Regions from separate parts of the Mesorhizobium sp. WSM4849 genome, predicted to be linked through region 1. Evidence: predicted binding sites of a transcription regulator. Region 1 holds the regulator's gene; each other region holds the start of a gene.
What was found. Region 1 encodes PhoB, which activates phosphate uptake and scavenging genes when phosphate is short. Its sites were predicted from a motif close to TGTCATNNANCTGTCAT; they were not measured.

Region 1 (5,619 bases):
CTTGCCGTATTCCTGAATTTCTTCGGCATGCCGCGCTCAGCCCCGGTGGTCGGCGGCATGGTGCTGGCGCTGATGACCCTGCCGATCATCATTATCGCCTCGCGCGCTTCGTTGCGCGCCGTGCCGCCGTCGATCCGCGAGGCGGCGCTCGGCATCGGAGCGTCCAAGGTCCAGACCGTATTCCATCACGTCCTGCCGCTGGCGATGCCGGGGATCATGACCGGCACCATCCTCGGAATGGCGCATGCGCTGGGCGAAACCGCGCCGTTGCTGATGATCGGCATGGTCGCCTTCATCGTCGACATTCCCGGCGGCTTCACCGATCCCGCGACGATCCTGCCGGTGCAGATATTCATGTGGGCGGATTTCCCGGAAGCTGGATTCCAGCAGAAGACTTCGGCGGCGATTTTGATTTTGCTGCTGTTTTTGGTCATCATGAACGCCATCGCGGTGATACTGCGCAGGCGCTTCGAGCGGCGCTGGTAAGGAGTAGAGGATATGAACATCATGACGGAAGCTGGCGTCGAACAGAAACTGAGCAGCGGAACCAATGCCCCTTCGATCAAGATGAAGGGCGAAAAGGTCTCTGTTCATTACGGCGAGAAGCGAGCTCTGTTCGATGTGGATATCGATGTCCGCGAGAACCAGGTGACGGCGTTGATCGGCCCATCGGGCTGTGGCAAGTCGACCTTCCTGCGGTGCCTGAACCGAATGAACGACACCATCGATATCGCGCGGGTGAGCGGCAAGATCACGCTCGACGGCGAAGATGTCTACGACCCGAAGATCGATGTCGTCGAACTGCGAGCCCGCGTCGGCATGGTATTCCAGAAGCCGAACCCGTTTCCGAAGTCGATCTATGAAAACGTCGCCTACGGTCCGCGCATTCACGGCCTGGCCAGGAGCAAGGCCGAGTTGGACGGCATCGTTGAATCGAGCCTGAAGAAGGCCGGCCTGTTCAACGAGGTCAAGGATCGCCTGCTCGAGTCGGGTACCGGTCTCTCCGGCGGACAGCAGCAGCGCCTGTGCATCGCGCGCGCCATCGCCGTATCGCCGGAAGTGATCCTGATGGACGAGCCCTGTTCGGCGCTCGATCCGATCGCCACCGCCCGCGTCGAGGAACTGATTGACGAACTGCGCCAGAACTACACGATCGTCATCGTCACCCATTCGATGCAGCAGGCAGCGCGCGTGTCGCAACGCACGGCGATGTTCCATCTCGGCTATCTGGTCGAGGAGGGCGCGACCGACAAGATGTTCACCAACCCCGACGACAAGCGCACCCAGGACTACATCACCGGCCGGTTCGGCTGAGCGGTCCGGCGGCGAATTTCGAACACGAGGACAGTATCATGGGTGAACACACCGTCGCATCTTTCGACGAGGAACTGGAGCACATCGACAGGCTGATCCGCGATATGGACGAGCTCGCCGCCGCGATGGTCGCAGCCTCGATCCGCGCGTTGCTTGCATCAGACAATGCGATGGCGCAGCGCGTCGTCTCGGACGACGCCATCATGGATGCGCGGCAGCGCGAACTCGACGATAGTGCGATCACGCTGATCGCCAAGCGGCAGCCGATGGCGCAAGATCTGCGCGCCGTGGTTGGCGCAATCCGCATGGCCGGCGATCTCGAGCGCATCGGCGACCTGGCCAAGAACATAGCCAAGCGGGTCAGCGCAGTCGGGCAGAGCGCCACGCCGCGTAATCTCTCGCACGGTATCGACGCGATGGCGGATCTCGTTCTTGTGCAGCTCCGCGGCGTGGTCGAGCACTATGTGTCGCGCAATGCCGGCGCGTTGAAAGAACTGCGCGCCGACGACCAGAAGATCGACGTGAAATACACGGCGGTTTTTCGCGAACTCCTGACCTACATGATGGAGGATCCGCGCAACATCACCGCCTGCACGCATCTTCTGTTCTGCGCCAAGAATCTCGAGCGTATCGGCGATCACGTCACCAACATCGCCGAAAACGCCTACTATGTCGTGACCGGGCAGCAATTGCCGGCGGATCGCCCGAAGCTCGACGAAACGACGATGTCGGCGCCGGCGACATGACGGGGGTGACCGGTCGATGATCGCGCCACGCATCATGGTGGTGGAGGACGAAGAGCCGCTGGGCGTCCTCCTCCGCTACAATCTGGAATCCGAAGGCTATCAGGTCGAGGTGGTGACGCGCGGCGACGAGGCCGAAATCCGGCTGCAGGAAAACGTGCCCGATCTTCTGGTGCTCGACTGGATGGTGCCGGCGGTTTCCGGCATCGAGCTTTGCCGACGCCTTCGGATGCGCCCCGAAACCGAGCGGCTGCCGATCATCATGCTGACCGCACGCGGCGAGGAGAGCGACCGGGTGCGCGGCCTCTCGACAGGGGCCGACGACTACCTGGTCAAGCCGTTCTCGACACCGGAATTCATGGCCAGGATCAAGGCGCTGCTGCGCCGCGCCAAGCCCGAAGTGCTGTCCAGCGTGCTGAAGGTCGGCGACATCATGCTCGATCGCGAATCGCACAGGGTCTATCGCAAGAAGAGCGAGATCCGGCTCGGGCCGACCGAATTCCGGCTGCTCGAATTCATGATGCGGCACCCAGGTCGGGTCTTCTCGCGCAGCCAGTTGCTCGATAATGTCTGGGGCGAGACGATCTACATCGACGAGCGCACGGTGGACGTCCATGTCGGCCGGTTGCGCAAGGCGGTCAACAATGGTCGCATGCCCGACGTCATCCGCACCATCCGCGGTGCGGGCTATGCGATCAGGGAAGACTAGCTGATATTCAGGTGATGCCGGCCTGCGACCGGCGATTTCCTGCGCTTCCGGTACGTACCCAAAAGTACGCTCCGTTCCGGTTCTCGGAACTCACCCAGTCTGGTCGGCTCGCGCCCGTCTTCGAGCCCGGCGCGGCCTGACCTGAATCTCAACACATCCCCAAGTCGCATTCCGCCTTTGTTCCTTGCCTTCGGACTCAGGCCACGTCCTTCCTGATCGTGCCGGACTTCCCTTGCGCGCCCGGCGCGAAAATCTCCTGGTCGACGAAGCTCAGCGCCCGCAAGGCGCAGCCTTCGCGGATCAGCGGCAGCTCGTTCGTCTCGGTGTCGAAGGAAATCGAACCCGAATGCTGGCCGCCGGCGGTCTGGGCGATGGCCTCGCGCAGGGCCGGTTCGATCAGGTCGAAGGCGGCAGCGCTGGCGCCGACCATGGCGACCGGCGCCGGATCGATCAGCGCGAACAGGCTGCCAAGCCCGAAGCCGAGCGCTTCGCCGGCCTTGCGGTAGGCTTCGCGCTCCGGTCCGTCCGTCTGACGCGCCCGGGCCGCCAGTGCCTGCATCTCGGCGTCGCTGACATCGGCGACCGGCTCTGCGTTCTCGCTCAATTGCCTTGCGTTGCGCCAGATGGCGTAGTTGCCGGCATAGGCCTCGACGCAGCCGCGCCGCCCGCAGCGGCAAAGCGCGCCGCCCGGCCGATGAATCATGTGGCCGAATTCGCCGCCCGAGGAATGGGTGCCGGTGAACAGTTCGCCCTTCAGCACCAGCCCCATACCGATGCCGTGCGAGAGCAGGATGGCGATGAAATCGTCGCGGTAGCGATCCGGGTCGCGCCAGCGCAGCGCCACGGCCATCATGTTGCAGTCGTTCTCCATGATGGCCGGGATGCCGAACTCGCGTTCCAGAATGTCGGCGAAGGCGATGTTCGTCTGCGGCGTGATCGGCGACCACAACATGGCGCGCGCATGCGAATCGGTGATGCCCTGGATCGCCAGCGCGATGCGGGCGACGCTTTGGACGTCGAGGTCGGGGTCTTCGATCCGGCGCCGCACGATGGCGACACATTCGTCGATCAGCTCGTCGCGCGACATGGTCAGCGTGTCCAGCCGGCGCTGTTCCTCGGCGACGACCTGTCCGGCATAATCGATGACAGCGACCGACAGGAAATTCAGCGACAACACGACCGCCAATACCGCAGCGGCTTCCGGATTGAGGCTGAGGCCGACCTGCGGTCGGCCGCGTTTCATCGAAACGGTCTCGCTCGCCTTGCTCTCGGTCAGGATGCCTTCCTGGATCAGGTCGGAAGAGATCGCCGATATGGTCGAATGGCTGAGGCCGGTGGTTGCGGCGATCTCGGTCCGCGACGGCTGGCCGGCCCGGCGTACCGCAGAAATCACCATCGCCCGGTTACGCCGGCGCAAATCGTCATGACGGATTCCAACCGACATTCTTTTGCTTCCTCCCTATTGCCGCGGCCGCTCATGAATCGGAGGCCGTCGGTAATGTCCGACAAATAGTGGCAGAAGCAGCGGACCCTGTCATTATTTATTCCGAGGCTCGAAATAAGTCGGCAGGGACATCAAAATCCATCGGAATTGATGTTGACAGCGCTTCGCGGTTGGACCAGTATTTTTTCGAGCCTCGAAAAAATAGGGGCCTTTGTGCCGGCCTTCGGGCCAGTTGGTCGCGCCGTACGCGGCGCAGGGAGGAAAATCATGAAGAGATTCGCAGCCGCCATGCTGGCGGGGGTCGCCATGTCGCTGACGCTCGCGTCGGTCGCACAGGCCAAGGACAAGGTCATTGGCGTTTCGTGGTCGAACTTCCAGGAAGAGCGCTGGAAGACCGACGAAGCCGCCATGAAGTCGGCGATTGAGGCCGCCGGCGACAAGTATATTTCCGCCGATGCACAGTCCAATCCCGGCAAGCAGCTGACCGACGTCGAGAGCCTGATCTCGCAGGGTGCCAACGCGCTGATCATCCTTGCGCAGGATGCCTCGGCCATCGGGCCGGCGGTGCAGAAGGCGCTGGACGAAGGCATTCCGGTCGTCGGCTATGACCGGCTGATCGAGAACAAGGACGTGTTCTATCTGACCTTCGACAACCAGGAAGTCGGCCGCATGCAGGCCCGCGAAGTGTTCAAGGTGGCGCCGGAAGGCAATTACGTCTTCATCAAGGGCTCGGGCGCCGATCCGAATGCCGATTTTCTGTTCGCCGGCTCCATGGAAGTGCTCAAGGACGCGATCGACAGCGGCAAGATCAAGAATGTCGGCGAGGCCTATACGGACGGCTGGCTTCCCGCCAACGCTCAGAAGAACATGGAACAGTTCCTGACCGCCAACGACAACAAGGTCGATGCCGTGGTTGCTGCCAATGACGGCACCGCCGGTGGCGTCGTCGCGGCGCTGACGGCGCAAGGCTTGGCCGGATCCGTGCCGGTGTCGGGCCAGGACGGCGACTATGCCGCGCTGAACCGTATCGCGCTCGGCACGCAGACCGTATCGGTGTGGAAAGACGCGCGCGAGCTCGGCAAGAACGCTGCCGAGATCGCCTCGCAGCTGGCCGACGGCAAGCAGATGACAGACATTGCGGACGTCAAGGACTTCACCACGCCGGGCGGCAATGTCGTCAAGTCGCTGTTCCTGACGCCGATTGCCATCACCAAGGACAATCTCAACGTCGTCATCGACGCGGGCTGGATCAAGAAGGAAGAGGTCTGCGCCGGCGTGGCAGCGGGCACTGTCCCGGTCTGCAACTGATCCGGCCTTCGCAAGAAGCCTGAAACGCCGCGGCTTCACGCCGCGGCGTTTTTTCAGAAAGAATTGTTTTTCCGCTTCTCGCGGCTAACTTCCAAGCTGCT
Region 2 (5,619 bases), on a different contig from region 1:
CGCGTTGATGTAGTCGACGTCTGCGGGCGTCAGCTTGGCCCGGTTCAGCGCCGCAACCATGCAGCGGAAGGCGCCGTCGCCATCTTCGGCCGGCGCGGTGATGTGATAGGCATCGCCGGTCAGGCCGTAACCGGTGACCTCGGCATAGATCTTGGCGCCGCGTGCCTTGGCGTGTTCCAGTTCCTCCAAAATGACGACGCCGGCGCCTTCGCCCATGACGAAGCCGTCGCGGTCGCGGTCATAGGGACGCGAGGCCGTTTCCGGAGCGTCGTTGCGGTCGGTGGACAGCGCACGGCAGGCTGCGAAACCGGCGATCGACAGCCGCGTCACCGGCGCCTCGGTGCCGCCCGCGACCATCACGTCGGCATCGCCCCACATGATCAGCCGAGCGGCGTCGCCGATGGCATGCGCGCCGGTGGAGCAAGCGGTGACGACGGCGTGGTTGGGGCCTTTCAGCCCATGCCGGATCGAAACCTGGCCGGAGACGAGATTGATGATCTGGCCGGGGATGAAGAACGGGCTGATGCGGCGCGGTCCGCGCTCCTTCAGGATCAACGCGTTCTCGGCGATGCCTTCGATGCCGCCGATGCCGGAGCCGATCAGCACGCCGGTGGCGCACTGTCCCTCATGCGTCTTCGGTGCCCACCCCGAATCCTTCAGCGCCTCGTCGGCGGCCGCGAGCCCGTAGAGGATGAAGTCGCCGATCTTGCGCAGTTCCTTCGGCTCGAGAACGGCCTCGGGATTGAAGGTGGCGTCCTCACCATTACCGCGCGGAATGACGTGGGCGACCTTACAGGCAAGATCCTCCACCTCGAACTCGGTGATGCGCTTGGCTGCGCTGCGGCCGGTAAGAAGCTCCTTCCAGCCATGCTCGAAGCCTACGCCGAAGGGCGAAAGCAGCCCAAGGCCCGTGACGACGACACGCCTCATCGCAGGTCCTCCTCGGTGATGACTGCAAATAGCGTCAGGCAGAAGCCTTATCGATGTACTTCACCGCATCGCCAACAGTCAGGATGGTTTCGGCCGCATCGTCCGGGATCTCGACGCCGAATTCTTCTTCGAACGCCATGACGAGTTCGACCGTGTCGAGACTGTCCGCGCCCAGATCATCGATGAAGCTCGCCTGCTCCGTCACCTTGTCGGCATCGACGCCAAGGTGCTCGATAACGATCTTCTTGACGCGCTCTGCGGTGTCACTCATTTGGGCATCCTCGTCTTTTGTTTGTCTGTCTTCGTTAGCGGGCAGAATGCCGCTAATCAAGCTGAAAGATGGTCCGGCCGGAAACGCAACACCACCGGGCCGGTTTTTGCCCGAACCGCCGGGTTGCGGGCCGCATTACACGAAAATCGGCCTGGGTCCAAGGCGAAAAGGGGTGTTTTCCCGCAACTGTCAAATCATCGCCATGCCGCCATTCACGTGAATGGTCTGGCCGGTGACATAGGCAGCTTCGTTGGAAGCGAGGTAGGCGACGGCGGAAGCGACTTCGGCGCTGGTGCCCATGCGCCGTGTCGGGATCGCTGCCATGATCGCCTCTTTCTGCTTGTCGTTGAGCTTGTCGGTCATCGCCGATTCGATGAAGCCCGGAGCGACGCAGTTGACGGTGATGTTGCGGGTGGCGATCTCCTGCGCCAGCGACTTGGAAAAGCCGATCATGCCGGCCTTGGAGGCGCAGTAATTGGTCTGGCCGGGATTGCCGGTGACGCCAACCACAGAGGTGATGTTGATGATGCGGCCATGCCGGCGCCGCATCATCGGATGGGTCAGTTCGCGGGTCAGCCGGAACACGGCGGTCAGATTGACTTCGAGCACCGTATCCCAGTCGGCGTCCGCCATGCGTACGAACAGACCGTCCTTGGTGATGCCGGCATTGTTGACGAGAATGTCGACGCCTTCGAGATCGGCCTCGACCTGCTGGCCGAGCGCCTTGACCTCGTCGCGATTGGAAAGGTTCGCCGGGAACAGCTTGACCCGCTCGCCGAGCTCGGCCGCCAGCGTCTCCAGCTTTTCGACGCGGGTGCCGTGCAGGCCGACAACGGCGCCCTGCGCATGCAGCACCCTGGCGATAGCCTCGCCGATGCCTCCCGATGCGCCTGTGACGAGCGCCTTGCGGCCGGTCAATTCGAACATGTCTTGTCTCCTGATCTAAGAGAACACCCTACACGGGTGGGGTCAAATCTCGGCGGTTATGCGAGCGCCGCCAGCGCCGCCTCGACATCCGCCGCCGTGCCGACAGCGCCGGTGGCGATATCGCGGTTGATGCGCCGCGCCAGTCCCGACAGCACCTTGCCGGCGCCCACCTCGTAAAGTGTCGCAATGCCATTTGCGCCGAACCACTCCACCGTTTCGCGCCAGCGCACGCGGCCGGTCACCTGTTCGACCAGGCGGCGGGCGATTGCGTCCGGATCGCTGGACGGGGTGACCGACACGTTAGAGACTACGGCCACCAACGGCGCGTTCTTCGTGACCTCGGCCAGCGCATTGCGCATGACCTTGGCCGCCGGTGCCATAAGCGCCGAATGGAAAGGTGCCGAGACCTGCAGCATCAGCGCCCGCTTGGCGCCTTTATCCGTGCACAGCCTCGCCGCCAGTTCGACCGCCGCCCTGGCGCCGGAGATCACCAGTTGGCCACCGCCATTGTCGTTGGCAATCTGGCAAACTGAATCTTTGGCTGAACCTTTGGCCGCTTCAGCGCAGGCGTCTTCGACATCGGCCTGTTCCAGCCCGATGATCGCCGCCATGGCGCCCTCGCCGGCCGGCACTGCCGCCTGCATGGCATTGCCGCGGATACGCAAGAGCCGGGCGGCATCGGCGACCGAAACGAAACCGGCGGCGGCAAGCGCCGAATATTCGCCGAGCGAATGGCCGGCGACATAGGCGACCTTGTCCTTCAGCGAGAAGCCGCGCGATTCCAGCGCCCGGATCGCGGCAAGTGACACAGCCATCAGCGCCGGCTGGGCATTGGCGGTCAGCGTCAGCGTCTCTTCCGGCCCTTCCCAGATCAGCTTCGACAGGTTTTCGCCGAGCGCGTCGTCGACCTCTTCGAAGATCTTCCGCGATTCCGGAAAGGCGTCGGCGAGGTCCTTGCCCATGCCGACAGCTTGGCTGCCCTGTCCCGGAAAGGTGAATGCAACGGCCATGTGTGGCTCCCAACCGGCTGATTTTTTCCTGCCTGTGACGCAAGGCGGGCGGGCAAGTCAAGTCCGGTATCGGCCCGACCCGGGCCACTCCGGCTCGGTATTGCTGGCCGAGTACCTGTTCCAAAAGGCTTTTTATCGATCACTCATGATGAAAATCGCTCACGATTCGTTTGCTGGCTCTTCTTATTTCAGCCACAGGCGCTAGCTTTTCGTGACATATCGATGACAGCTCAATGACGCTTTTGTGTATGGTCGGGGGAATTGTAAGGTGGCAAGGACTAGGAAGGGCGCTGGCAAAGCCGCGCCACAGTTTCTGGAAGGCGATCCGGCCACCGGCTATCTGCCGGGCCGGAAATGGCCTGTTATCCGTTATGGCCTCGTCAGCCTTCTCGCCGCCACCATCCTGGTTTTTGCGATCGAACTGATCGTGCGCGGCGACTTTGCCGGTACCGTCGCATTCTTCCTGCAGCCCTTCAAGCCGGGCTGGACCACCATCATCATCTTCGCGCTGATTCTGATCGGCCTCGACGCAGTGCTCGGCCGCAGCCACCAGAGCCTGATTATCGTCGCGCCGCTGACCCTGGCGCTGGCCTTCGTCGGCCATCAGAAATCGCTTTATCTCGGCGATCCGCTCTATCCGACCGATTTCCTCTATTCACGCCAGATCGTAGCGCTGATGCCGCTTCTGGTGCGCGAACGTCCGGGAACCGCCATCGCTCTGGCGGTCGGCATCGTTGGCAGCCTCTCGCTGCTCGTTTATGGCTGGCGGCTGTGGCGCCGCCGGGTACCGGCGCTCGGTCGCAAGGGGCGGCTGGCCAGGCTGACGCTGACCGTGCCGCTGCTCGCCTTCTTCGTGTCGATCATGGATTACGCGACGTTCTCGTGGACCCGCGACCGGCTGCAAATCATCCCGATCATGTGGGACCAGAAGGAAAATTACGCCTCCAACGGCTTCGCACTGGCCTTCGCGCTCAACGTGCCGATGGCCCATGTCCCCGCGCCTGCCGGCTACTCCGACAAAGCGATCGCGGCGATCGAAAGGCCTGATGTGAAGGCATCGGTACCGACCGAGAAGCCAGATATCATCATCGTCATGAGCGAATCCTTCTGGGATCCGACCGAACTGCCCGGCGTCACCATCACGCCCGATCCGATTCCCAACGTGCGGGCGCTGCGCTCTGGCCACGTATTCTCGCCCGAATTCGGCGGCATGACCGCCAATGTCGAGTTCGAGGCGCTGACCGGCCTTTCCAACGCCTTCCTGCCGGCCGGCAGCATCCCCTACCAGCAATATGTCCGCGCGCCGGTGCCGTCGATGGCAACGTTCCTGAAGAGCCAGGGCTATGAGACGCGCGCCATCCATCCGGGCACAAGCTGGTTCTGGAACCGAACGCCGGTCTATGCGGAGTTCGGCTTCGATGACTTCAAGTCCGAAGAAAACATGCCGTATCTCGAAAAGCGCGGGCCGCTAGCGTCGGACGCGGCAATGACCGACGAGATCATCCGCGAAGCCGACGCCACGGACAATCCGTTCTTCTACTTCGCCGTCAGCCTGCAAAACCACGGACCCTACGAACCGAATCGCTACTACAATCCGACCCACAAGGTGCAGGCTCCGACCAGCCAGTGGGCAAAGGATTCGCTGCTGAGCTTCACGGAAGGCGCATCCGACGCCGACAAGAGCCTCGAGCGCCTTGTCGAATGGGCGAAGAACCGGCGGCGACCGACGGTTATCGCCTTCTTCGGCGACCATCTGCCGCCGCTCGGTCCTGTCTATGTCGAGACCGGCTTCCTCAAGGATAACGTCGCGCCACGCAAGGAGCCGCCCGACCAGATGCTGCTGCATCACCGAACACCGCTGATCGTATGGTCCAACCGCACCGGTCCGGTCGCGGACATGGCCACTGTCAGTCCAGTCTTTCTGCCCTACCATGTCCTGACCACGGCCGGGATCAGCCACCCCTATTACACCGGCTTCCTCGGCCAGATGCGCGAGCGCTACAGCGTCGTCGACCGCAATTTGTTGATGACGCCGGCGGGCGAGGCCACGCCGGACTGGGCGCGCAAGAAGAAAATCGACCCGGCCATTCGCGATTTCCGTCTGCTGCAATACGACATGATGTTCGGCAAGCGCCGCGCAGCGCCCGATTTCTTCCCGGAAACGGTGAAGAAGCTCGTTCCGCATACAAGCTGAAGATGCCGCGACATGTCGCCCTCGCGGCGGCGGATTTTCGGCTCGCCCTTGCCTTGCGGCCAAATTCCTGTATAGACGCCCGCAATCTGCCGGTCCTTGCTGGGGGCTGAACGGAGGGCCGGAGGTTTTTTCGAAACCTTCGTGTGGAGCCAGAAGCGCTTCCGCCTCCCGTGTCTCCGCTCTCGACCGTCTCGTCATGCTCCTTTCTTCCCCGCCCCTTAGGGATCGGCGGGTCAGAGAAGTTGCAGAGGCTTTTGCCGCCGGGAACCGGGAGAGAAACGAAGAAA
Region 3 (5,619 bases), 170 kb from region 1:
GATCGCCGTCGCAAGCGAGAACACCACCGTGACCTTGATCGAGTTGAGGTAGGCCGGATCGGCCAGCACCTTGCGGAAATTGGCGAACCAGACGAACTTGGTCCTCAGCCCGAACGGGTCTTGCCTGAGCATCGACTGGTAAAGCGCCTGACCGGCCGGCCAGTAGAAGAAAACCAGTGTTATGGCGAGTTGTGGCGCCACCAGCAGGAAGGGCAGGATCTTGTTGGGAAAGACGATGCGCGGAGACAGGCTGATTTCCCTCGCTATCCAGGGGTCGCCCACGCCAGCTCGCGTGGGCGATATTCCAATCGACCAACCGAGATAATCTCGTCAGTTCTCTAGCGCTTCCTTGATCGCGGCGTTGCCGCGCGTGACCGCGTTGTCAAGCGCCTGCTGAGCGGTTTGCTGGTCGGCCAGCATCTTCTCCAACTCCTCGTTCTGGATATCGCGCACCTGCGGCAGATTCGGCAGGCGCACGCCCTTCGAGTTGTCGGTCGGTGCCTTGCCCGTCATCTGCAGGATGGGCGTCTCGCGGCCGGGGTTCTTTTCATAAAAGCCTGATTTCTTGGTCGCCTCGTAGGCGGCGAGCGTCACTGGCAGGTATCCCGACTTCTGGTGCAGATATTCCTGCACATCGGTCTTGGACAGGTAGGCAAAGAAGGCCGCGACGCCCTTGTATTGCTCGTCCGACTTGTTGCCGAACACCCACAGGCTGGCACCGCCCGGCGTGGTGTTTTGCGGTGCGCCCTTGGCGTCGCTATCGTAGGGAAGCTGGCCGATGCCATAGTTCATGCCGGACTTGACGATGTCGCCGAGACCGCCCGAGGATTCGGTGAAGATGCCGCATTCGCCGGCAAGGAAGATCTGCTTGGCTTCGGAGGTGCGCCCGCCATATTTGAAGGTGCCATCCTTGGCGAGGTCTGCGAGCGCCTGGAAGTGGTTGACGAAGATCGGCGCATTGATCTTGAGTTCGACATCACCGCCGGCCAGACCGTTCTGCTGGGTGGCCCAGGACACATCATTCCACGCCGCGAAATTCTCCAGATGGATCCAGGTCAGCCAGGTCGAGGTATAGCCGCATGAGGCGGCGCCGCTCGTCTTGATCTTCTTGGCAGCTTCCCACACCTCGTTCCAGGTCTTGGGCGGGCTGTTCACGTCGAGGCCCGCTTTCTGGAAGATGTCCTTGTTGTAATAGAGGATCGGCGAGGAGGAGTTGTAGGGGAAGGACAGCATGGTGCCGTCCGGCTTCGAATAATAGCCGACGATGCCGGGCAGATACTGGCTCTTGTCGAAGGTCAACCCGGCACCGGTCATCACCTCGGCCACCGGCTTGATCGCACCCTCGGCCGCCATCATCACGCCGGTGCCGACATCGAACACCTGGAGAATATCGGGCGCCTGTCCGGCGCGGAAGGCGGCGATGCCGGCATTCAGCGTCTCGGGATAGGTGCCCTTGAACACCGGAACCAGCTCATAGTCGCTCTGACTGGCGTTGAAATCCTTTGAGATCTTGTCGACGACCTCGGCGTTGGCGCCGGTCATGGCGTGCCACCAGCTGATCTGCGTGACGGCGAAGGCGGAGGTGGTGGAAAGCAGGGTCATGGTGGCGGCGACACCGGCCGCGAAGCCGAAGAACTTCATGTTTCATCTCCCGTTTTGTCATTGGCGAAAGGGCACTCTCGCAAAGGCAATATGTGCCGCTCGTGACAATTGGACAACGGTTTTGTTGCGGATCGATGAACTCGATCTCGGCCTCAAAATGGTGCACGTTTCGAAATGAGAGCTGATGGAAAGCAATTTGCCAAGCCGGCTTACGGATCGAACAAGGCGACCGAGATCGGCACGATCGCCGGCGCCTAAAGCGCGTCGCGTTTGAATGGATTCCTGCGACGCGCTTTAGGTTCTTGTTTTGATGCATGTCGTTATCGCAAAACCGCTGCGCACCTTTGCGCGACATGCATTAGTCCGACTTGCCGAGCGCCGTCTCGACCAGCCGCTTGGCGTCCGGGCTCGACCATTCGGCCGGGCCGTTCATGTGAGCGATCAGGCAGCCTTCACCGTCGATCAGCATGGTCACCGGCAGGCCGAGCGCCAGGCCGCGTGTCTTGAGATCGTTGAACAGCGCCATCGTCGAATCGCGGTAGTAGCCGAGCGCCTCGACGCCGGTTTCCTCGAGGAACTTTTTTGGCTTGGTGTCGTCGCCGGCATCGACATTGACCGCGACGACCTCGAAGGCGTCGCTGCCCATTTCTTTCTGCAGCGCGTCGAGCGCCGGCATTTCGGCGCGGCACGGCGCGCACCATGTCGCCCACAGATTGAGCAGCACCGTCTTGCCGGCATGGTCGGCGAGCGTCATCGGCTTGCCGCCAGGGTCGTTGAAGGCAAGGCTTTTCAGCGATTGCGGCGGATCGGCCGGCAAGAGTGCGGCAACCTGCCCGGTAGCAGCCGCCGCGACCGTCTTGGCGCGGTCAGCCTTGGCGGCGCAGGCGGCATCGTCCTTGCTGTCGTCAACTGCGACTTGAGCGGGGGCGTTGTTGCCAGAACCGCTCTCGCTGACATATACCGCGACCGCGCCGGCCAGCACGCCCGCCACCAAAGCGGCGAGGATGAGGCGCGGGGCCGGAAAAAATCGATTGCCGTCTGCCATTTTTTAAAAACTGCTCCGGAGCACGGGTTATAGCGATGAGCGACAAGAAGGCCAGCAACCAGATGTGGGGCGGACGTTTTGCCTCGGGTCCGGCCGCGATCATGGAAGCCATCAACGCGTCGATCTCGTTCGACCGCAAGCTCTATGCGCAGGATATCAGAGGCTCGATCGCCCATAGCGAGATGCTGGCGCAAACGGGCATTATTTCGGCGGCCGATCAAGAAAAAATCGCTCACGGGCTGAACACGATCCTGGCAGAGATCGAAGCCGGCACGTTCGAGTTCTCGACCAGGCTGGAAGACATCCACATGAATGTCGAGGCTCGCCTTGCCGAGCTGATCGGGCCGGCCGCCGGCCGCCTGCACACCGCCCGTTCGCGCAACGACCAGGTGGCGGTCGACCTCAGGCTGTGGGTCAAGGACGAATGCTTTCGCGTCGCCGAGGCGCTGAAGGGCCTGATCACGGCGTTCCTGGAACGGGCCGAGGAGCATGCGGCAACGGTGATGCCTGGCTTCACCCACATGCAGGCGGCGCAGCCGGTGACCTTCGGCCACCACTGCATGGCCTATGTCGAGATGTTTTCGCGCGACCTGTCGCGCGTTCGCGATGCCATCGAACGGATGGACGAAAGCCCGCTCGGTGCGGCCGCCCTTGCCGGCACCAGCTTTCCGATCGATCGGCACCAGACGGCCAAGGCGCTCGGCTTCCGCGAGCCGATGCGCAATTCCCTGGACAGCGTTTCGGACCGCGATTTCGCGCTGGAGTTTTTGGGGCTGGCGGCGATCTGCGCGACGCATCTGTCGCGGCTGGCCGAAGAGATCATCATCTGGTCGACGCCGCAATTCGGCTTCGTCAGGTTGTCCGACAGTTTCTCCACCGGCTCCTCGATCATGCCGCAGAAGAAGAACCCCGACGCTGCCGAACTGGTGCGCGGCAAGACCGGCCGCGTCACTGGCCATCTGGTCGGCCTGCTGACTGTCATGAAGGGCATGCCGCTGACCTATGGCAAGGACATGCAGGAGGACAAGGAATCCGTGTTCGACGCCGCCGAGACGCTCGACCTGATGCTGGCGGCGATGACCGGCATGGTGCGCGACATGACGGTGAACGCCGCCGCCATGAAGAAGGCCGCCAGGTCAGGCTATTCGACCGCAACCGATCTTGCCGACTGGCTGGTACGCACGCTCGGCCTGCCGTTCCGCGAGGCGCACCATGTCACCGGCCGCGCAGTGGCGCTGGCCGAAGAGAAGAAGATCGGGCTCGACAGGCTGCCGCTGGAAGACTTGCAGTCCATTCACCCCGGGATCACGGCGGACGTGTTCTCCGTGCTTGCCGTGCAGAACTCGGTGAAGAGCCGCACGAGCTTCGGCGGCACCGCGCCGTCGGAAGTGAGGAAGCAGACCCGATACTGGAAAAAGCACATTGCCAAGGCGTGATGCTCGTGCGGCGAATCCGAAATTCGCATCACGTTGGAGCAGCGCGGCGAACGAATTTCGGATTCAAAAGCCGCACGAGTTAATTGATGAATTCTAGTGTGGTTTGGATTTGAAGTTCCCTAACGCGAATGCCATCAATGACAGGAACTTCAAATCCACCACACTAGGTGCAATGCCAGAAAAACTCGGCTAAAAGCGGCGGGCAAAAGTTTCGGACGGATGGATCGATGACCGCAAGCAGGATTTTGGTGACGCTCGCGCTGCTGGCGGCGCTGGCAACCGTAACGGCCTGCGGCAGGAAAGCCGGGCTCGAGACGCCCTATGAGGCGGCCGTGCAGGCGCGCAAGGACGCACAAAAGGCCGAGCAGCCTGTGCCGCCCGAGCCGGAAAAACCGGTCAAGGACAAGAAGTTCATTCTCGACCCGTTGATCTAGAGCCGATGAGATCGGCCGATCTCATCGTGCTCCAACTTCCGGAATCTCTGTTGTGAACCATTTCGACTACCGCGACGGCGTGCTGCATGCCGAGGACGTGGCGATATCTGATATCGCCGCAAGCGTCGGCACACCGTTCTATTGTTATTCGACGGCGACGCTGACCAGGCATTTCCGCGTGTTTGCGCAGGCCTTTGCCGGGCTCGACGCGCTGGTCTGCTATGCCATGAAGGCGAATTCCAACCAGGCGGTGCTGAAGATCCTGGCAAAACTCGGCGCCGGCGCCGACGTGGTTTCGGAAGGCGAACTGCGCCGCGCGCTGGCCGCCGGCATTCCGGCCAACAAGATCCTGTTTTCCGGCGTCGGCAAGACCGCGCGCGAAATGGATTTTGCGCTCTCGGCCGGCATTCTCTGCTTCAACGTCGAATCCGAGCCGGAACTGGACCTGCTGTCGACCCGCGCCACGGCACTGGGCAAGGTGGCGCCGATCTCGCTGCGCATCAACCCGGATGTCGATGCCAAGACCCACAAGAAGATCTCCACCGGCAGGGCCGAGAACAAGTTCGGCATTCCTTGGCAGAAGGCGCGCCAGGTCTATGCCCGCGCGGCTGAACTGCCTGGCATCAAGGTCACCGGTATCGATACCCATATCGGCAGCCAGATCACCGAATTGCAGCCCTTCGACGACGCCTTCGCGCTGCTGGTGGAACTGGTCGGCGTGCTGCGTGCCGACGGGCACGCCATCGAGCATATCGATCTCGGCGGCGGCCTCGGCATTCCCTACCGCGTCGACAACAGCCCGCCTCCGTTGCCGGACGCTTATGCCCAGATCGTCAGGAAGCACGTCGCCAAGCTCGGGCTGAAGGTCATGTTTGAGCCGGGCCGGCTGATCGTCGGCAATGCCGGTGTCCTCGTCTCGCAAGTGATCTTCGTGAAGGAGGGCGACGCCAAGAACTTCCTGGTCGTCGACGCCGCGATGAACGATCTGATCCGGCCGACACTCTATGACGCCTTCCATGACATCAAGCCGGTGGTGCAGCAGCCGGCCGCGGCGCCGCGCATGACGGTCGACGTCGTCGGCCCGGTCTGCGAGACCGGCGAT
Region 4 (5,619 bases), on a different contig from region 1:
AATGAAAGCAATGCCGAAGCCGGCGAAAGCCGGCCTGCTGCCGATCAACGGCCTGAATTACTATTACGCCGTCTATGGCCAGGGCGAGCCGCTGCTTCTGCTACATGGTGGGCTCGGCACGACCGACATGTTCGCGCCGATTCTGCCGAAGCTTGCCGAAAACCGCACCGTAATCGGCGTCGACCTGCATGGTCACGGCCGCACCGCGCTCGGCGACCGGCCGCTCAGCCTGGAGGCGATGGGTGACGACATGGCGGCGATCGTCAAGGCGCTCGGCTACGAGCAGGTCGATGTCATCGGTTACTCGCTGGGCGGCGGCGTTGCCTTCCGCATGGCCGTCCAGCATCCCGAAGCCGTGCGCCGGCTGGTCCTGGTCTCGACCGGCTATGCCTCGGACGGCTTCTATGCCGACATGCGCACCCAGCAGGCGCAGGTCGGCGCGGCGATGGCCGACATGATGAAGGACACGCCGATGTACAAGTCCTACGCGGCGGTTGCGCCGCATCCGCAGGACTTTCCGAAGCTGCTCGATCAACTGGGCGCCCATATGCGCAAGGACTACGACTACTCCGCCGACGTGGCGAAGCTGAAGATGCCGGTCATGCTGGTTTTTGGCGACAGCGACATGTACCGGCCCGAGCATGAGATCAAGTTCTATCAGATGCTCGGCGGCGGGCTGAAGGACGCCGGCTGGATGCGCGAGAACCTGTCGCAGAACCGCTTGGCCATCCTGCCGAACCGCACCCATTACGACGTGTTCTTCGCGCCGGAACTGGTGGCTGCCGCGCTGCCCTTTCTCAATGGCGAGACCAAGGTCAAGACCTGGGACGAGATCGTCAGCGAAACGAACTGACCGCCTGACAACTGCCTGCCGGCCGTCCTCCCGCGAGATGGCCGGCGACGCTCGTTGCGCATCGAACCTGATCGCACGTTCGGCCAGCCGCATCACGCCAACAGATGGCGCCATCAAAGCTTTTCAATTGACGCTCCTATCCCGGCAGCTACCTTGCTGCCAATCTTCAGAAAGAGGGGCTCAGGCAATGGCGAAATATCAGGGCGGCTGCCTGTGCGGGGCGGTGCGCTACCGCACTGAGGCCGCGCCGATCAACGAGCGCGTCTGCCATTGCCGGCTTTGCCAGAAGGCGCTGGGCGCTGCCTTCAACGCCCGCGTGCTGTTCCGCATCGACGATGTGACCATCGACGGGCCGTTGGCGACAGTGAGTTCCTCGCCCGATCTCAAGCGCGGCTTCTGCCCGGGCTGCGGCACGACGATGTTTTCCCGGCGCGACTCCGCCGGCATCATCGGCGTCACCTCAGGCTCGCTCGACGACCCTTCGATATTCAAGCCGCAGATGCATATGTGGACCGCCTCGAAGCAGCCCTGGGTGCAACTCGACGACGGACTGCCGCAATATGAAGGCGCCCCGCCGCCCGCTTAACCTTCTCCCCTTGTTGTGGGAGAAGGTGGATTGCCGCGCAGCGCCAAGACGGTTGAGGGGTGCTGGCCGGAGCGCTGTTGGTGCCAAGCTGGAACACCGCTCATCCGGCCGCTTCGCGGCCACCTTCTCCTACAACAAGGGGAGAAGGCAAAGGCGTGCCCAATTTTTTTCATCCGCGACACGAGATCGCCGGCAAAGCGTCATTGGCGAGCCATCATTGCCGCCTATCTATTACGTGCGGGTCGGCAGTCGAGGAGGCGACGGATGAACGACAGAATCAACACCCTGGATGAGCTTTTGAGCGATCCGATGGTCAAGCTCGTGATGGAGCGTGACCGCGTGCAGCCGGCCGAGCTTCGCACGCTGCTTGAAGAAAAGGTTCGCCGGGCGGAGGACGATGCGCCGGTCGTCAATCGCCCCGCCGACGATCGACCCGTCGAGGATCGCTTTGTGCCGCCCGCTCACGTGGTGGCCACGGCCTGCCACACGCTATGGTTGTGCGGCTAGCAGGGGTGCAAGGTCGGCGATCCTTCGCGCGCCCCTCTGCCCTGCCGGCGTTTTCAAGCTCTCGCCGCTACGGCGATCAAGCGAACGCACCATGTATTCTGTTTGCCCAGCTCTCATCCTAACAATTTGATTCAAACTTTGTTGGTAATTTCTCGTTAGTAATCTGGACTGGTTTGTCCGGCGGCGTTGTCTTGCCCTCGGTCTGTTGTGTTCTGCGTACAGGTCCAGATGCGGTTATCAGGCGTCGTCATCTTTGTGCTCGCGTCTCTGTGCCTTGCCGGCTGCACATCCACGTCCGGCGTCGACGCGTTGCAAGTGCCGTCCAGCGAGACGACCAGCTCGGTTGTGCGGCCGCCCGCGCCGGTAGCGTCGGTCGGTGCGGCCGATGCGGCACCCGACTTCGCGCAGGAAGAGGCGGCGGAGCAGACTGTGGCGATGGCCACTCCAGAGCCTGCGGAAAGCATCGAACCACCCGCCGAACCGATCGCCCTGGTGGCGCCGACGCGGCTGGCACGGGCAGCACCGATCCTCGCCGAGCCGGTCCAGCGCTATCGTTTTCGTGACGCCAAGCCGATCAATTTCGGCAGGGCCTCGCCCAGACACCTCGCCGTTCACGGCGTCGACGTCTCGCGCTGGCAGGGCAACGTGAACTGGGACAAGCTGCGCGCGCAGGGCGCGAACTTTGCCTACATCAAGGCGACCGACGGCGGCGATCATCTCGACCCAATGTTCAGGAAGAACTGGCGCAATGCCCACGCCGCCGGCCTCAAGCGCGGCGCCTACCATTTCTTCTACTGGTGCCGCACAGCCGGCGAGCAGGCCGACTGGTTCATCCGAAACGTGCCGAGAGTCGAGGGCGCCTTGCCGCCGGTGATCGATGTCGAGTGGAACGGCGAATCCAGCTGCAAGCGGCGGCCGTCGCGGCAAAAGGTGCTGGAGAAGATGCAGGTGTTCATGGACAAGCTCGAGCGCCACTACGGCCAGCGGCCCATCATCTACACCGCGCCTGATTTCTACCGCGACAATCTGCGTGGCGCATTTCTGGACTATCCATTCTGGCTGCGCGCGGTGGCACAGCACCCGGCAAAGGTCTATCCCGGCCGCAAATGGGTGTTCTGGCAGTATTCCGGCTCCGGCCTGTCGCACGGGGTGAGGGGCCGCATCGACCTCAACGTGTTCCACGGCGACGAGAGAGCCTGGCGGAACTGGGTCGGCGGACGGCAGATGGTGGCCGAGGCGGAGTAGGGCGTCCTTCCGGGGCTGGAGCTTCTTGCTGTTCGCGCCTGTGGGGGCTGATCGCGGCCGCAGAAAGCCGCCATTTGCAGGCCAGCATGAGGTGAATATCGACGGACCCTGACCGCCTGTCGCGGAAGTGTCATCGATCCGTCATCGCTTTGAAATGTGGTTCCCGCAAATCAGGTGGCTTCCATTCGAACAGGAGACGCCACCCGTGCCCCGCCATTCCGCGCTTTTCGTCCTGACGGCAGCGCTTGCTGCCTCCGTTTCGCTGCCGGCCCATGCCGACATGATGTTCAACCGGGTCGCGAGCTTCGCGGTCGCCGGAAACCTCCCGGCGGACGTCGAGAAGACCACGCCGACTTCGTCCGAGATCATCGCGGCGAGCGAAGACGGCATGACGCTGGTCTATTCCGACAGCCCGCTCGGTGCGGTCGGCTTCATCGACATCGCCGATCCCAAGGCGCCCAAGGCCGGCGGCATCGTCAAGATCGACGGCGAGCCGACCTCGGTTGTGGTCATCGGCGGCAAGGTGCTGGCCGGCGTCAACACGTCGGAGAGCAAAGCCAAGCCTTCGGGCAACCTTACTATCATCGACCTCGCCTCCAAGGCGATCGAAAGCACCTGCGACCTCGGCGGCCAGCCGGACTCACTGGCATTCAGCAAGGACGGCAAGTTCCTGGCCATCGCCATCGAGAACGAGCGCGACGAGGATCTGAACGACGGAGAAATTCCGCAGATGCCGGCGGGCGACCTCAAGATCTTCACGCTGGCCGAGGGCCAGCCTGACTGCGCGACGATGAAGACCGTCAACCTGGCGGGCATTGCCGAAGTCGCGGCGGAAGATCCGGAGCCGGAATTCGTCGCCTTCAACGAGGCCGGCGAGATAGCAGTCACACTGCAGGAAAATAACCACATCGCCATCGTCAACGCCGAGACCGGCGCGATCGTCACGCACTTCACCGCAGGCTCGGTCGCGCTGGACAAGATCGACACCAAGAAGAACGGCGCTCTGTCCTTCGATGGCAAAATGGAAAACGTCGCGCGCGAACCCGACGCCGTGAAATGGCTCGACAATGACCGCCTCGTCGTCGCCAACGAAGGCGACTACAAGGGCGGCTCGCGCGGCTTCACAATCTTCAGCAAGAAGGGCGAGGTTCTCTACGAATCCGGCCCATCCTTCGAGTACCAGGTCGCCAATGCCGGCCATTATCCCGACGCCCGCAACAAGAAGGGCATCGAGCCGGAGGGTCTCGAAACCAGCACGTTCGGCGAAGACAGACTGATTTTCGTCACTTCGGAGCGTGGCTCCGTTGTCGGCGTCTACAAGGACACGGGTGCGGAGCCTCAGTTTGTCCAGATCCTGCCGTCCGGCATCGCTCCGGAAGGCCTGGTCGCGATCCCGTCGCGCAATCTCCTGGTCACCGCCAACGAGGCCGACCTGGTCGAGGACGGGCTCGCCCGCTCGCACGTGATGATCTACGAGCGCTCCGAGGGTCCCGCCACTTACCCGATGATTACGGCAAAGCTCACGGCAGACGGCGCGCCGCTCGGCTGGGGTGCGCTTTCGGCGCTCGCGGCCAGCGACACCGCCGGCAAGCTGTTCGCAGCGTCGGACTCGTTCTATGCCAACGCGCCCTCGATCTTCGAGATCGATGCCACGCAGACGCCGGCGCTGATCACCGGCAAGACCATCGTCACGCGTGGCGGCCATCCCGCACAGAAGCTCGACATCGAAGGTATTGTCGCCGACGGTGAAGGCGGCTTCTGGCTGGCCAATGAAGGCGATCCGGCAAAGCTCGTCCCGCACGCTATCCTGCGCGTCGACGACAAGGGCGAGATCAAGCAGGAAATCGGCTTCCCGACAGAATTGCTCGCTCATCAGAGCCGCTTCGGCCTCGAAGGCATCACCACCATTGGCGAGGGCGACGACCTGACGTTGGTGATGGCGGTGCAGCGCGAATGGGCCGACGATCCGAAGGGCCAGGTCAAGCTTTTGGCCTACAAGCCGCAGGCCAAGGAATGGTCGGCAGTGCGCTATCCGCTCGAAGCGACCGAAGCTGGCTGGATGGGGCTGTCGGAGATCACCGCGCATGACGGCAAGCTCTACATCCTCGAACGCGACAACCAGATTGGCGACCTGGCCAAGGTGAAGCGCATCTATTCGGTGGCGCTCGACGCCTTCAAACCGGCCAAGCTCGGTGGCGAACTGCCGTTGGTCGAAAAGACGCTGGTGCGCGACATCGTCGGCGACCTGAAATCAGCCACCAACGGCTATGTCATCGACAAGGTCGAAGGTTTCACCATCGACAAGAACGGCGATATCTTCGTCGCCACCGACAATGACGGCGTCGACGATTCTTCCGGCGAAACGCTGTTTTTACGCTTGGGCAACATCAGCGCCGTGAACTGAGGGTGTTATATGGAGCGTCCCCCT

Region 2: AC0L3L_RS24355 (LTA synthase family protein) is a predicted target of PhoB. The motif match lies at 3,361-3,377, and genes of this name have one in related genera.
Region 3: ugpB (sn-glycerol-3-phosphate ABC transporter substrate-binding protein UgpB) is a predicted target of PhoB. The motif match lies at 1,704-1,720, and genes of this name have one in related genera.
Region 4: AC0L3L_RS12345 (esterase-like activity of phytase family protein) is a predicted target of PhoB. The motif match lies at 3,320-3,336, and genes of this name have one in related genera.

Annotation. Positions count from the first base shown of each region.
Region 1 covers NZ_JBVVPW010000004.1:67,333-72,951, forward strand. Annotated here, with positions in the region: gene pstA (phosphate ABC transporter permease PstA) at 1-486, shown strand, start outside; gene pstB (phosphate ABC transporter ATP-binding protein PstB) at 499-1,314, shown strand; gene phoU (phosphate signaling complex protein PhoU) at 1,353-2,060, shown strand; gene phoB (phosphate regulon transcriptional regulator PhoB) at 2,077-2,766, shown strand; gene AC0L3L_RS05450 (ROK family protein) at 2,963-4,210, opposite strand; gene xylF (D-xylose ABC transporter substrate-binding protein) at 4,478-5,518, shown strand.
Region 2 covers NZ_JBVVPW010000023.1:80,734-86,352, reverse strand. Annotated here, with positions in the region: gene fabF (beta-ketoacyl-ACP synthase II) at 1-930, opposite strand, end outside; gene AC0L3L_RS24370 (acyl carrier protein) at 965-1,201, opposite strand; gene fabG (3-oxoacyl-[acyl-carrier-protein] reductase) at 1,391-2,128, opposite strand; gene fabD (ACP S-malonyltransferase) at 2,185-3,138, opposite strand; gene AC0L3L_RS24355 (LTA synthase family protein) at 3,407-5,332, shown strand.
Region 3 covers NZ_JBVVPW010000004.1:236,896-242,514, reverse strand. Annotated here, with positions in the region: gene ugpA (sn-glycerol-3-phosphate ABC transporter permease UgpA) at 1-249, opposite strand, end outside; gene ugpB (sn-glycerol-3-phosphate ABC transporter substrate-binding protein UgpB) at 331-1,641, opposite strand; gene tlpA (thiol:disulfide interchange protein TlpA) at 1,961-2,647, opposite strand; gene argH (argininosuccinate lyase) at 2,683-4,083, shown strand; gene AC0L3L_RS06235 (lipoprotein) at 4,311-4,517, shown strand; gene lysA (diaminopimelate decarboxylase) at 4,570-5,619, shown strand, end outside.
Region 4 covers NZ_JBVVPW010000009.1:148,513-154,131, forward strand. Annotated here, with positions in the region: gene AC0L3L_RS12325 (alpha/beta fold hydrolase) at 1-853, shown strand, start outside; gene AC0L3L_RS12330 (GFA family protein) at 1,041-1,439, shown strand; gene AC0L3L_RS12335 (hypothetical protein) at 1,704-1,946, shown strand; gene AC0L3L_RS12340 (glycoside hydrolase family 25 protein) at 2,175-3,191, shown strand; gene AC0L3L_RS12345 (esterase-like activity of phytase family protein) at 3,397-5,595, shown strand.